2 regions of the Paenibacillus sp. J22R160 genome follow, and region 1 is predicted to be linked to the other one. Evidence: riboswitches for the same ligand, from Rfam matches in the RefSeq annotation. Region 1 holds a riboswitch; the other holds the start of a gene.

Evidence for each region. Region 1 has a riboswitch for cyclic di-GMP ahead of AC58UW_RS03205 (hypothetical protein). Riboswitches for the same ligand answer to the same signal wherever they lie in the genome.
Region 2: it holds a riboswitch for cyclic di-GMP, as region 1 does, so the genes downstream of both, AC58UW_RS21925 (choice-of-anchor Z repeating domain-containing protein) here and AC58UW_RS03205 (hypothetical protein) in region 1, are expected to answer to the same signal.

Annotation. Positions count from the first base shown of each region.
Region 1 is NZ_JCAUAU010000001.1:748,965-754,674, forward strand. Features, by position in the region: gene gloA2 (SMU1112c/YaeR family gloxylase I-like metalloprotein) at 265-663, opposite strand; gene AC58UW_RS03200 (exopolyphosphatase) at 737-1,651, opposite strand; gene AC58UW_RS03205 (hypothetical protein) at 1,785-2,084, opposite strand; cyclic di-GMP riboswitch class I at 2,188-2,281, opposite strand; gene AC58UW_RS03210 (MDR family MFS transporter) at 2,382-3,608, opposite strand; gene AC58UW_RS03215 (4'-phosphopantetheinyl transferase family protein) at 3,760-4,476, opposite strand; gene AC58UW_RS03220 (flavin-containing monooxygenase) at 4,427-5,530, opposite strand; gene AC58UW_RS03225 (type I polyketide synthase) at 5,545-5,710, opposite strand, start outside.
Region 2 is NZ_JCAUAU010000012.1:110,805-116,514, reverse strand. Features, by position in the region: gene AC58UW_RS21925 (choice-of-anchor Z repeating domain-containing protein) at 1-2,343, opposite strand, end outside; cyclic di-GMP riboswitch class I at 2,422-2,512, opposite strand; gene AC58UW_RS21920 (hypothetical protein) at 2,638-3,057, opposite strand; gene fliS (flagellar export chaperone FliS) at 3,009-3,392, opposite strand; gene AC58UW_RS21910 (flagellar protein FlaG) at 3,402-3,758, opposite strand; gene fliD (flagellar filament capping protein FliD) at 3,809-4,765, opposite strand; gene AC58UW_RS21900 (flagellin N-terminal helical domain-containing protein) at 4,899-5,710, opposite strand, start outside.

The DNA of each region.
Region 1 (5,710 bases):
ATTATAGTGTTAATACATTAATGCCACATGAGTATAAGAGTTCAATTATGATTCCTTATTTTGGGAGGAGTCCCCTATTTACCGCCGATATCCAATAAAAAAATCCCTATCGCTACTCCGACTTGTGGTCAGCTGAGCGTTAGAGGGATTTATTTTTTCATCAAAAGCCAAATCACTATGGCCCAGAGTGGAATAGACAGTAGGATACTCCATAAGCACCCTATAGCGAAACCTAATTTCGCTTTTTGTTCATTTTTTGATAAATCATCGTTCGGCATGTTCCACCAACTCTAGCGGGAGTCCATCGGGGTCTGCAAAAAACGTATACCGATCGCCTGTTATGGGATCAATTCGTATCGGTTCAACGGCAATTCCCTTGCTTTCTAGTTCTTTGACGGTTTCGTCCATATTCCCAACAACAAAAGCCAAGTGCCGAAGTCCTCGCGCCTCTGGCCTATTCACTCTTAATGGTGGATTAGGAAACGAAAACAATTCGATCTGCTGCTCTGTTTCTCCTATGCGCAAATCCAGCTTATAGGAATCACGTTCTGCCCGGTACGACTCATTGACGATCGTCATTCCTAGTAGTTCAACATAGAAATGCTTCGACCGTTCGTAATTCGAGCTAATAATAGCCACATGATGAATGCGATCGATTTTCACTAACACGCCCCCCCCCGGCTCCGTAAATAAACCGCATTCCGGGAACTCCCCATCCTGCGGTTCGTTTATTATTTTATCCGTCTGCTCTCATCGTTTCAACAATTTTCTTCAAAATATTCTCAGCTTGCGCATATTCAACCTGACAAGTGCCTGCTGCGTGGTGACCTCCTCCGCCATTTTGGAGCATCAAAGTCCCGATGTTCGTTTGGGAGGAGCGATTCACGATGCTGTGCCCGCAAGCAAATACGCAATTTTGTTTATTGCGCCCGTCCACGATCCATATGGATACATTCTGCTCTGGAAAAAGCGCGTAAACCATGAATCGGTTGCCGGGATAGATCGTTTCAACGTCCCGAAGATCCGTTATGATCACATTTCCTTCTGTACAGGTATGCTTAATAAGCATTTCACGGTACTGAGCATCTAGTTCATAATACCGTTCCACCCGTTCCTTCACGTCCGGAAGCTCCATAATTTGATCAACCGTCATCACGTCGCAATGATCCACAAGCTCTTCCATAAGCTGATAATTGCTAATTCGATAGTCCCGGTAACGTCCTAAACCCGTCCGAGCATCCATGATGAATGACAACAAATCCCAACCGGATGGGTTCAAAATATCATCTTTACTAAATTGTGCTGCATCCGCTTTATCTACGCCTTGCATAATATCGTCAATATCACCGAAGGTTTCTTGCCCTCCATAATAATCATAAACGACGCGTGCTGCACTTGGTGCAATGCGGGTTTCCCCTTTGAATGCCACCTTTTCGCCCATCCGCTCAAGTTCGCTGGAGTGGTGATCAAACCATAATCCGCAGCCTGCAACATAAGGCACATTGGCCAAAATATCGTTCTCGGTAACCTCGATCAAACCATCCTGCATATCTTTGGGATGAACGAATTTCATTTCATCAACCATGTTTAACTTTCTGAAAAGCATTGCGCATACTAAACCGTCAAAATCCGAACGCGTAATTAATCTCATAACGCAAAGCCCCCTACTGAATAGTACTTAAGAACTATGTATGATTATGTGTTCCATTATATCAGCACCTGTCGATTTGTGACAATCATTTTGTCGTCAGGGCTTTTCGGATGTAAAAAAAAGAACAGTTCGCCTATACTGGCTGAACCGTTCTTAATTTGGACGTCAAAATTTGATAGAGTCTAGTCATAAAAGCCTCAATTTGAGGCATCGGAGGCATTTTCACGGAAAGCTTAACTTCACCTTTCCAGTAGAAAATCAAAATGCTGTTGCTTCTCCCCTGAAACATCTCAACATCCCAACATGCTTCATTAAGTGCGTATTCTTCTAAATTAATCAATAGCTTTGGTCCATCCGAGGATGGCACCAAACGGGCAACATGATTGCCGCAAAGTGATGTTACTTTTTGCTCTTCATGTAATTCAGACTGCATGCTGCTTGGTCCTCCTTTTATCCATTGTTTATGAAAGTTATGACAGAGAAAAACCCCACCATAGTGTACCGATCGGAGGGGCTCTAAGTTGAATACCCAATCGCTCGGCAGCTGGCTGGCAACAAGTCCTTTTCAGGAACAAGGTAGCCCCTATAGCTTTGCGTCACTGACTTTCGTCAGTTTTGCCATTGTCGAGATGTGTTGTGAAGTCTTTTGCAAGAAATAACTACACTCTCAAGAATAAGGGAAGTTGTTTTGAAATCGTATAGTTCTCAAGAACTATTTTTGCAAGATCTATCAAAAAATTTCTTTTTTCGACCTGTTTTTCAAAAGCATTTGTAGATTATTGGCGCCTTTCCAGTAAAAGAGTGAGCCCGCAAGTGTCACAAAGGCGATGATGAGATAAAGCGTAGTACCCCCATACGTCACAAGCAAAAAGCCTCCAACCCATGGTCCCATAAAGTGACCTACGTTTGTTAAGGTTTGTGCACCGAAATAAGTACCTCGCATATGCTCAGGTGCCAGCTTATCAATCAGCATGCTCGCCGCGGGATAATTCAAAATTTCGCCTAGAGTAAAAATCGCCATTGAAGCAATCATTGGAATTAGCGAGTGCGAGAACGCAAAACCGATATCCCCTAACGCAAACATCAAATTGCCAAAAATAATGGCTGCAAGTGGTGTGTATTTATCAGAGATCCGTGTAAGAGGAATCTGCATTGCAATGACCACGATAGCATTGACACTCATAAGGACAGCAAACATTCTCACACCTTCAGTGAAATTCTGTTCCAAATATTGCGATAGTGTCACCATGACTTGCGAGTAGCCGATAGCCCCGATAATTCCGCCCAGAATATAGTAGCGAAACGTGACATCACGTTGGATGACCCGCAAAGCGGAGACAAACGTAACCGGTTGTTTCTTCTCCCCTTCTATTTGCTTAATGCCAAAAACGATGAGGAGAACATAAAGTGTAACCGCATAGAGAAAATATACGATTCCAGTCAGTAGAAACGGCAGTGAGCCATCCATCGTTGCAAAAAAGGCCCCTAATAAAGGTCCTACAGCAACACCGACATTAATCGCCATGTATCTCATTGAAAACACACTGAGTCGTTTGGCCGGCTCGGTCAAATCCGCCATCAACGCTTGAGAGACTGGTTCGTAGAAGGAGCGGCACAAGCCGTTAAGCATATTCAGCATCATGAACAAAATCGGCAGTTTCACAATACTAAAGCCTAGAAACACAACCCCCCATCCAAAAAGAGCAGCCAGCATGATGACGCGTCTGCCGAATCGGTCAGATAAGTTACCACCAATAAATCCTCCAACTGTTCCTGCTAAGGCGCCCATTCCAATAACGGCCCCGATCATTACCGCGCTCATCGACGTATGCTTAGCTAAGTAAATTGCTAGAAAAGGCAGACTCATGGAAGACGCAGCCCTGGCCATAACCGTTCCTAAAATTAACGTATGTACAATCGGATGATACGAACCAAGAAAACCGCGTAACCGATTCATCTGTCAGAACTCCTCTCGCTGTTAATTTACCATAGGTTAAGAAAATGAGATCAAGAACCCATTATACACGAAAAAAGGCTATTCGTGTCCTTAATTATAATTTTTTGTCGAATAAAAAGCAGGCTCCCCGTAATCGAACGGGAAGCCTGTTTTAAACACTTTTCGCGGCACTGAGTGCCCATAATTTTAAACTATCAAAAGGAAGAATGGTCAACTCATCAGGGAAGTTATAGGCTTCACTGCAAACCGCTAAATGATACGGCTTCTCGCTGTTCAGCGCATCCAACACAAAGGTTCTGCAAAAATAGCATTTATTCTCGTAAATGGTTACGGCTTCACTTGCAGTGAACTTATCAAATGATGCCTCCGTAAATGGATAACCAAGTCCGACGCCTATCAGTTTGGCGAAGCTTTCTTTCATCGCCCAGTGTTCACAAAGAAAGGCCTCACGATCTTGAATCGTACGATATTCCCTGCGTTCCGAAGGAGATAATATACATTCCTCCAAATTAACAAAACGCGGATCTTGCTTTTCAACATCAATCCCTACCTCACAAGAAGCAAGGACAATAGTGACCCACTCCCCGGAATGAGAAATATTAAAAGTAATATCTGGCCAGTCGCTTAGGGATGGCTTTCCTAATGGATTGTATATGACGCTAGGTCTTCTTTTTCCAATCCTACATAGTTCGTTACGCAGCACAAATTGGAGCAAAATGTCCCCTACGATCATTCTTTGCTGTTGATCTTTTTGCAGACATTTGTCAATCTTAGACCTTCTTACCTGGTCTAGAAGTGAACCAAATAACTTCCAGATGTCAACTCCCGTGTGAGGGTAAATCCTCGTAGCAATAATCTTCATTTGCATACTGATCCTCATATTGTTTAATCATTTGACAAATGAACTTGGCATCCCGATGTACCCATCCTATTAATGCAGACCCTCGGGAGGACAGCCAAGGTAGACCTACAAAATACAACCCGGGAATTAACGTAACGCCCCGTTCATGAATGACCGTTTGTTTGTTATTTAAAATCTCGGGAATATGAAGCCAAGGATAATTGGACCGAAACCCGGTAGCCCATATGATCGTTCCCGCTTCAAGAGATGAGCCATCGGCAAATTTCAACTGTTTCTCGCTGCCATTTGTTGTCCTCGCTAATAAATTGACCCTTCCACTGCTTATTGCATTCCTAAGTTCAAAGCCATAGAGCGGATCTTTCTTTTTAATAAATCTTCGCCCGACCCATGACTCTGGACTTTTTCGCAATATCCCGACCTTCTCATACCACCAAAAAAGACTTCTTCCGAATAAACGATAGGGCAAATACTGGATGTCATGACCCAATGACAAATAAACATTTCTCTGCTGAGAGATCTCAAGCGCTATTTGCGCTCCGGAATTTCCCCCGCCGATTACGAGCACTTCTCCCTGTTGTGGCAGCATTCCGGGATTATGATAGTCGGAGGTATGTAGTTGAAAAACTTCTGAACTCAGTGATTGTGCAATCGGAGGAATAAATGGGGTTTGAAAGGGACCCGCAGCCACAACGACTTGCTTGGCTAACCATGCTCCATTATTCGTCGTTACAAGGAATCTCCCTAATTGATAGGTTAATCTTGTTACCTCTGTTGATAGCTGGATGGGAATGGCAAACTTCTCTTGATACTGTTGTAAGTAAGCTGCCATCTCATCCTTTGTTGGGTAGCCCCATGGATCTCCCTCTAGCGGTAAACCTGGCAAACTGCTATACATGCGAGGAGTAAACAAAGTTAACGAGTCATATCTGCTGCTCCACGAATATCCCACTTCATGGCTTTGATCCAATACAATGAACTCCCGCTGCTCTGAGCTTAAGTAATAACCTGTCGATAGACCTGCTTGCCCTCCGCCAATTACAACGATATCAATTCTTTTCAATGCTACTCCCCCAATTAACAAAAACAAGTCATGCCATTCGACTCCGCCTCATTCTTTCCTATGGGCTTCCAGCATGAAATATGATTCCACGGGTATCCCGGGAGCATATGTGATTGTTTCTTTTGTTCTGAGCATTCAGGCACAAATAGACCTTTAATAAATAATTGACACTGTAATTGC
Region 2 (5,710 bases), on a different contig from region 1:
GTCCAAATTCATTACCGTTACATCAACTTTCCCTGCAGCAGCAGCAGCCGGCACAATAGCTGATATTCTCGTTGAACTCAGATAAGTGCTGCTTGCAACAATCGAACCAAATGTCACTGTTGCACCAGACATGAAATTCGTTCCATTAATATATACAAGATCCCCGCCTGCTGTTTTCCCAGTATTAGGAGAAATTGTCGTAATAGTTATTTGTTTAATAACTGGTGCTGTGTATGTGTATCCTTGGCCGAGAACAGCTTCTTTCGTATCGGTGATAACTTTCACATCTACTGATCCCAGACCATCTCCTGCTGGTACGATCACTTTCAAACTAGTTTTACTCATATAAGTCGTTGCAGCAGGTTTACCGCCAATCGTAACCTGTGTTACACCATTCACAAAATTTGTTCCACTTACATAGACCAAATCACCACCTGCAATGAGCCCGGAATTTGGTGTAATTGAGGATATTGTAGGCGTCGGATACTGAACAGCAGTATAGGTATAGGCTCCAGGTAGAGTAAACAAGGCATTGTTCAAATCAGAAACAGCCACATCGACCGTACCTACGGCATCACCTACTGGAACAATAATTGATAATTTGGTTGTTGACATAAACGTAGTGGAAGCTTGTTTACCACCAACAAATACGGTCATGCCAGATTTGAAGTTTTTCCCAACAATATAGACTAGGTCACCGCCCGTAATAAGACCGGTATTCGGTGTAACTGTCGTAATTTCAGGATCTGTCTTTGGAGGTGCATTATACGTAAATCCTCCCGGAACAACAACATTTGTTTCATCTGGATTTATAAAGGTAATATCAACTGGGCCAGGCGTTGTTGCTATCGGAGAAGTGACTTTAATATAAGATGGATTAACATAGACTACCGATGCAGGAAGATCACCAAACTGTGCAGTGATTCCTTTTATAAAATAGTTACCTGATACGAACACCAGCGTACCGCCATCAATAGGCCCGTTATTCGGCTCTATGGTTGTAACAATCGGGTCAGCTTTGTATTGGTAGGGCGCCGACGCTTGTTGACCATCCGGATTAGATAAGGTAACATTGACAACACCTTGGGCTCCGGCAGGAGCAGTTACTGTCAATTTAGTGTCACTTACATACGCTACATTATTCCCCGGCATCGTTCCGAAAAGGACGGTCGCCCCGCTAACAAAGTGATTGCCATTAATGACCACCGTTTCTCCGCCATTTGGATGACCAATAGGCTTGTCCAACGACGTGATTTGCGGAGCCGGAAGTTTTACCTTCACGCTAACACTCGGAATGGACTTCAATCGGCTTGCACCTGCATAGTCCTTATAAGTAATAACTGAGCTCGCTGTTGAAACCGGGAAAGTACCTGTTTTTGTTTTGCTTACCGGACGAATTTTATAAGTGAACGAAAGAGTGCTATTTTTCAATTCATTAAAATCCCATGTTAGTGTATTGCCGGTAATGGTCGGTTGAGGGATGTTATTATCAGCAGACCCCGGTACAATTTCAAAATTTGGATCGACAATATCCGTCACTGTAACATCATAAGCGCTCGCCAAGCCAATTTCCTTGACAATGGCGGCATATATTTCAGCTAACCCTAACGATCCTAGTACGAAATGATGGTGGGCCGAAGTTGTGGACATTTCTTTTAGCAGTATGTTAGGTCCACTTGTATCTGGGTTATCATTCGATTTAAGCAATGCAATCGAATAGAAAATAATACCTGCATCCTTCGCATCCTGCGCCTTTTGTTTCGCATAGCCGTATGGGTCGTTCGACGGTTGAGTGGCGTCTCCATCCGTCATTATGACTATAACCGGCTGCGCTTCAGGACGATGATCCGCCAACAAGTTCTTAGCTGCCTCAATGGCATCGCCAGTCGCTGTAGCACCATTTGCTTGAATTCCATTTATGTAATTCTTAGCAACTTCTTTATCCGTTGTGAAGGGGATGTTACTGATCATATTTGTTGATGAAAAATCGACAACTGCCACCCTGTGCTTTGTCAAATCCATCAAATCAACGAACCCTTTAGCGGCATTCTTTGCATTCGTCATTTTATCTTCACCGTTATTGTTGCCCGGTGCCATACTTCCTGACTTGTCAATGATAAGTACGACATCGTTCGGCACAACTACATTGACTGGCGGGGTACCAGTGACATTCAACGTTACATCTGCCGTATCCTCTGTAGTCAACGTTGTAGGAGAAACAGTTTTGGTAACAGTAACATAATCATTGACTGCTGCTTCCGCTTCCGTAGTTCTCAGTATCAATCCACTAAAAATCATGCTTAGGGTCAACATTAAAACTAACCATTGCTTCATTCGTCTCATGATTATTCCTCCATAATATTTGAAATAATGTATACAAAAAAACAATAGCAAGTTGCTATTGTTTGTATGACCAAACAAATGGGCAACCTGGCGATCTGATCGTCTAAAATAAGCGATTAGACCCATGGCTTTGCGTCACTATATCACTATAGTTTTGCCAATCTATTCTCATTTTCTATACCTTTGGAACTAATTCCTATCTACTATTTTACTATATTTTCTTATTCATTTTATTGCAAGTATATTTCTTGTTTTTTTACAACATTTACCTTAATATTCGACAATATATTTCCATTACTGATTTTTATCAATGAAAAAGCCAACACTCTGCTGTTCTTCATAATGATATAGCTCTCGTGAGACTTTACCAGAGTTGATACGTTGTAGTTGTCCAACCAGAGATTGCTGAATCGTCTTAAATTTCTCCAAATTGTTTTGTTCCATTACTAAGCACGCGCTGAGGTATTGTCTCTCGATTTCAGTAAAAGAACGTCTCTCATCCAACAATATTTCTTCAATTTTTCGCCTCAGTTCAACCTGTTCATTCTGCAAAGAAAGAAGCAAACCTTCGTTTGCCTCATCATTTACATCTAATTGGGAGATTTGACATGTTGTTTCTCTCAGGTTTTCTAACAAGCACTCCATTGGAGTCGAATGTCTCATACCTATTTCACCTTCTCCGCATTTTTCAAGCTCTTCAACGCCTCGTTCCATGTATCACGTAATTCTGTAAACATCGTGACACAATACTGAGCAGATTCGGAATCAAGCTTGACATTAGCTTCGAACAGCTTGCTTTGAAGAAAAGTATATAAACTATTTAAATCGTGTGAGATTTCATATTCCATTTTTAGTGTGGATTGAAGTTCTTCAATAATGTTCTGTGCTTTTGAAAAATTTGTATGTTTCCCTGCAAAATCTTGTTTCTCCATACAAGCAATACCCTGTTTAATAAAGAGAATACAACCATTATAAAGCATCAAAGTTAATTCTCCTGGGGAGGACGTCTGAACACGGGTGTTTAAATACTGATTCTGTACTTGAAGCATAGGGCCTCTTCACCTCTTCTCGTCGATGATTGCACCCACTGACAGCTCCTGAAGTTTCTCCACCAGTTCGATAAACTTTTCGGACGGAACCTCACGAACGATTTCTTGGGTATCTTTATTTAAAACTTGTACGATTACCTCACCTGATGATTGGTGAATTTTATACTTAAACTCATGTGGAGTGCCTTGAAGTGCTTTGTTTGCCTTATCAATTGAATCAAGTAAAGCCTTCTCCCAAACTGTTAATATTTGTGACTTACTTTTGCCCTTGATTTCAATATATTCTCCGGTTGCTTTGATCGGTTCAGACACTTCCTTTGTTATAGCAGGTAATTGAACCTGGGGGAATTTGGACTGAATATCCATTGGGTTTCCTCCTTCTAAATTGCAAAACTTAGAATAATATTGCAGTATAGTTAACCCATTTGACTTTGTAGCCAGCTCATCTGGGAATTTCCTTTTGCAATTGCAGTCTCCATGACACTAAACATTCTATAAAAATGGTCTTCTTTCTTGTTGAGCTTTTCTGTCATTGCTGAAATTTTCTGAGCGAGATCATAGTCCTTCTTGCCCAGAGAAGTAAAAGTGCTATTATACGCTCCATTTGCCGAACCAGCCTTTTTTGAAATCTCCGACATCGTATTTCCAGCATCCTCATAGATTCTCTGTGCGATACCACGATCTGTACCGGTACCGTGTGCCGTGAACAAATTAATAACAGCTTGGGGATCGGCATCAATAGCTGCTTTTAATTTAGTTGAATCCATGTACAATTTGCCGGCGGTTGAAGTGTCGTACTTGTTAAAAGCACCCGTTGTGACTCCAATATCAACAAGCGATTTATATGTCGACGTAATTCCAGTGACCTCAGTTGTCACGTCGGAACGGAAGTCCAAGTATGCTTTGGATACTATAGTGTCACCGCGAAGAGAACCTTTTTTTGCCTTTATTTCCCAATTTTTAATATCATCATCATTCATTGCCTTCTTTTGTTCACTTGTTAGTGGTTGATAGCTTCGCTCTACCGTCTCATCTAACTTGGTTTTCAAAGCAACGCTCGTGTCGTTATAAGTCGTAACAAAACTGCTTATTTTTGCGTAAATAGCATCTTTATCTGCCTGTGTGAAGACAGGCTTTCCACTACCATCCGTTCCCGATGCTGTCGGCCAGTTGTAGTTATACTGTATTTGCTTGCTCTGTTCACTTAATGGATAAATAGCCGTGTTTATTGCACGGTATGAATCCTGCAGCCATTCATTCTTTGTTTTCAGCTTATTAAGATTATCAATCGGCATATTCTCTGCTTGCATTAGCTTACTAACCATGCTGTCAATATCCATACCGGAGGACATACCCGTTATTCGCATAACCATCCTGTTCATCTCCTCATTAATTCATTGTTTACTATATTTATCGTACAAAGAAGTCTCATTTATTAGCTTTATATAAAAAAACTTGATCTACAAAAAAGAGGCCTTCGATTTGAAGGCCTCTTTTTTTCTTTGATTAACGAAGCAATTGCAGTACGCCTTGTGGTGCTTGGTTAGCTTGTGCCAACATCGCAGTGGAAGCTTGTTGCAGGATGTTGAATTTTGTGTATTTCATCATTTCAGCAGCCATGTCAGTGTCGCGAACACGGGATTCAGCAGCTTGCAGGTTTTCCGCATTTACACCAACGTTATTGTAGACGTGCTCAAGTTGATTTTGGTACGCACCAAGAGAGGAACGAGCAGTGTTAACCGCAGTGATTGCTGTATCAACTTGTCCACTTGCTGTAATAGCCGCAGCCGCTGTACCAACACCACTGGTAACACCTAGAGTAGCAGTTGTCACATCAATAGCTGACAAATCCATAACTACTTGGTCAGCAGCACCACCACCCGTTTGAATCGTAAAGGTTGCACTAGCCGAACCATCTAGAAGAGTAATTCCGTTGAACTTCGTGTTTGTAGCAATGGAGTCGATTGCTGTACTCAAGGATGTGTATTCAGCATCCATTGCAGCACGGTCGTTCGCGTTGTAAGTGTTATTTTGCGCTTGAGTAGCAAGTTCTTTCATGCGCGTCAGCATGTCAGAAACTTCGTTCATCGCACCCTCAGCCGTTTGTACAAGGGAAATACCGTCTTGAGCGTTACGCATCCCTTGGTTCATCCCTTTAATTTGCGAACGCATTTGTTCGGAAATCGAAAGACCTGCTGCATCGTCTGCCGCACGGTTGATGCGGTATCCGGAAGACAATTTTTCACTGGACTTGCCTTGTTGAGCGTTGTTAAACGTCAGGTTGCGGTGTGAGTTCATTGCGTTAAGATTGTGATTGA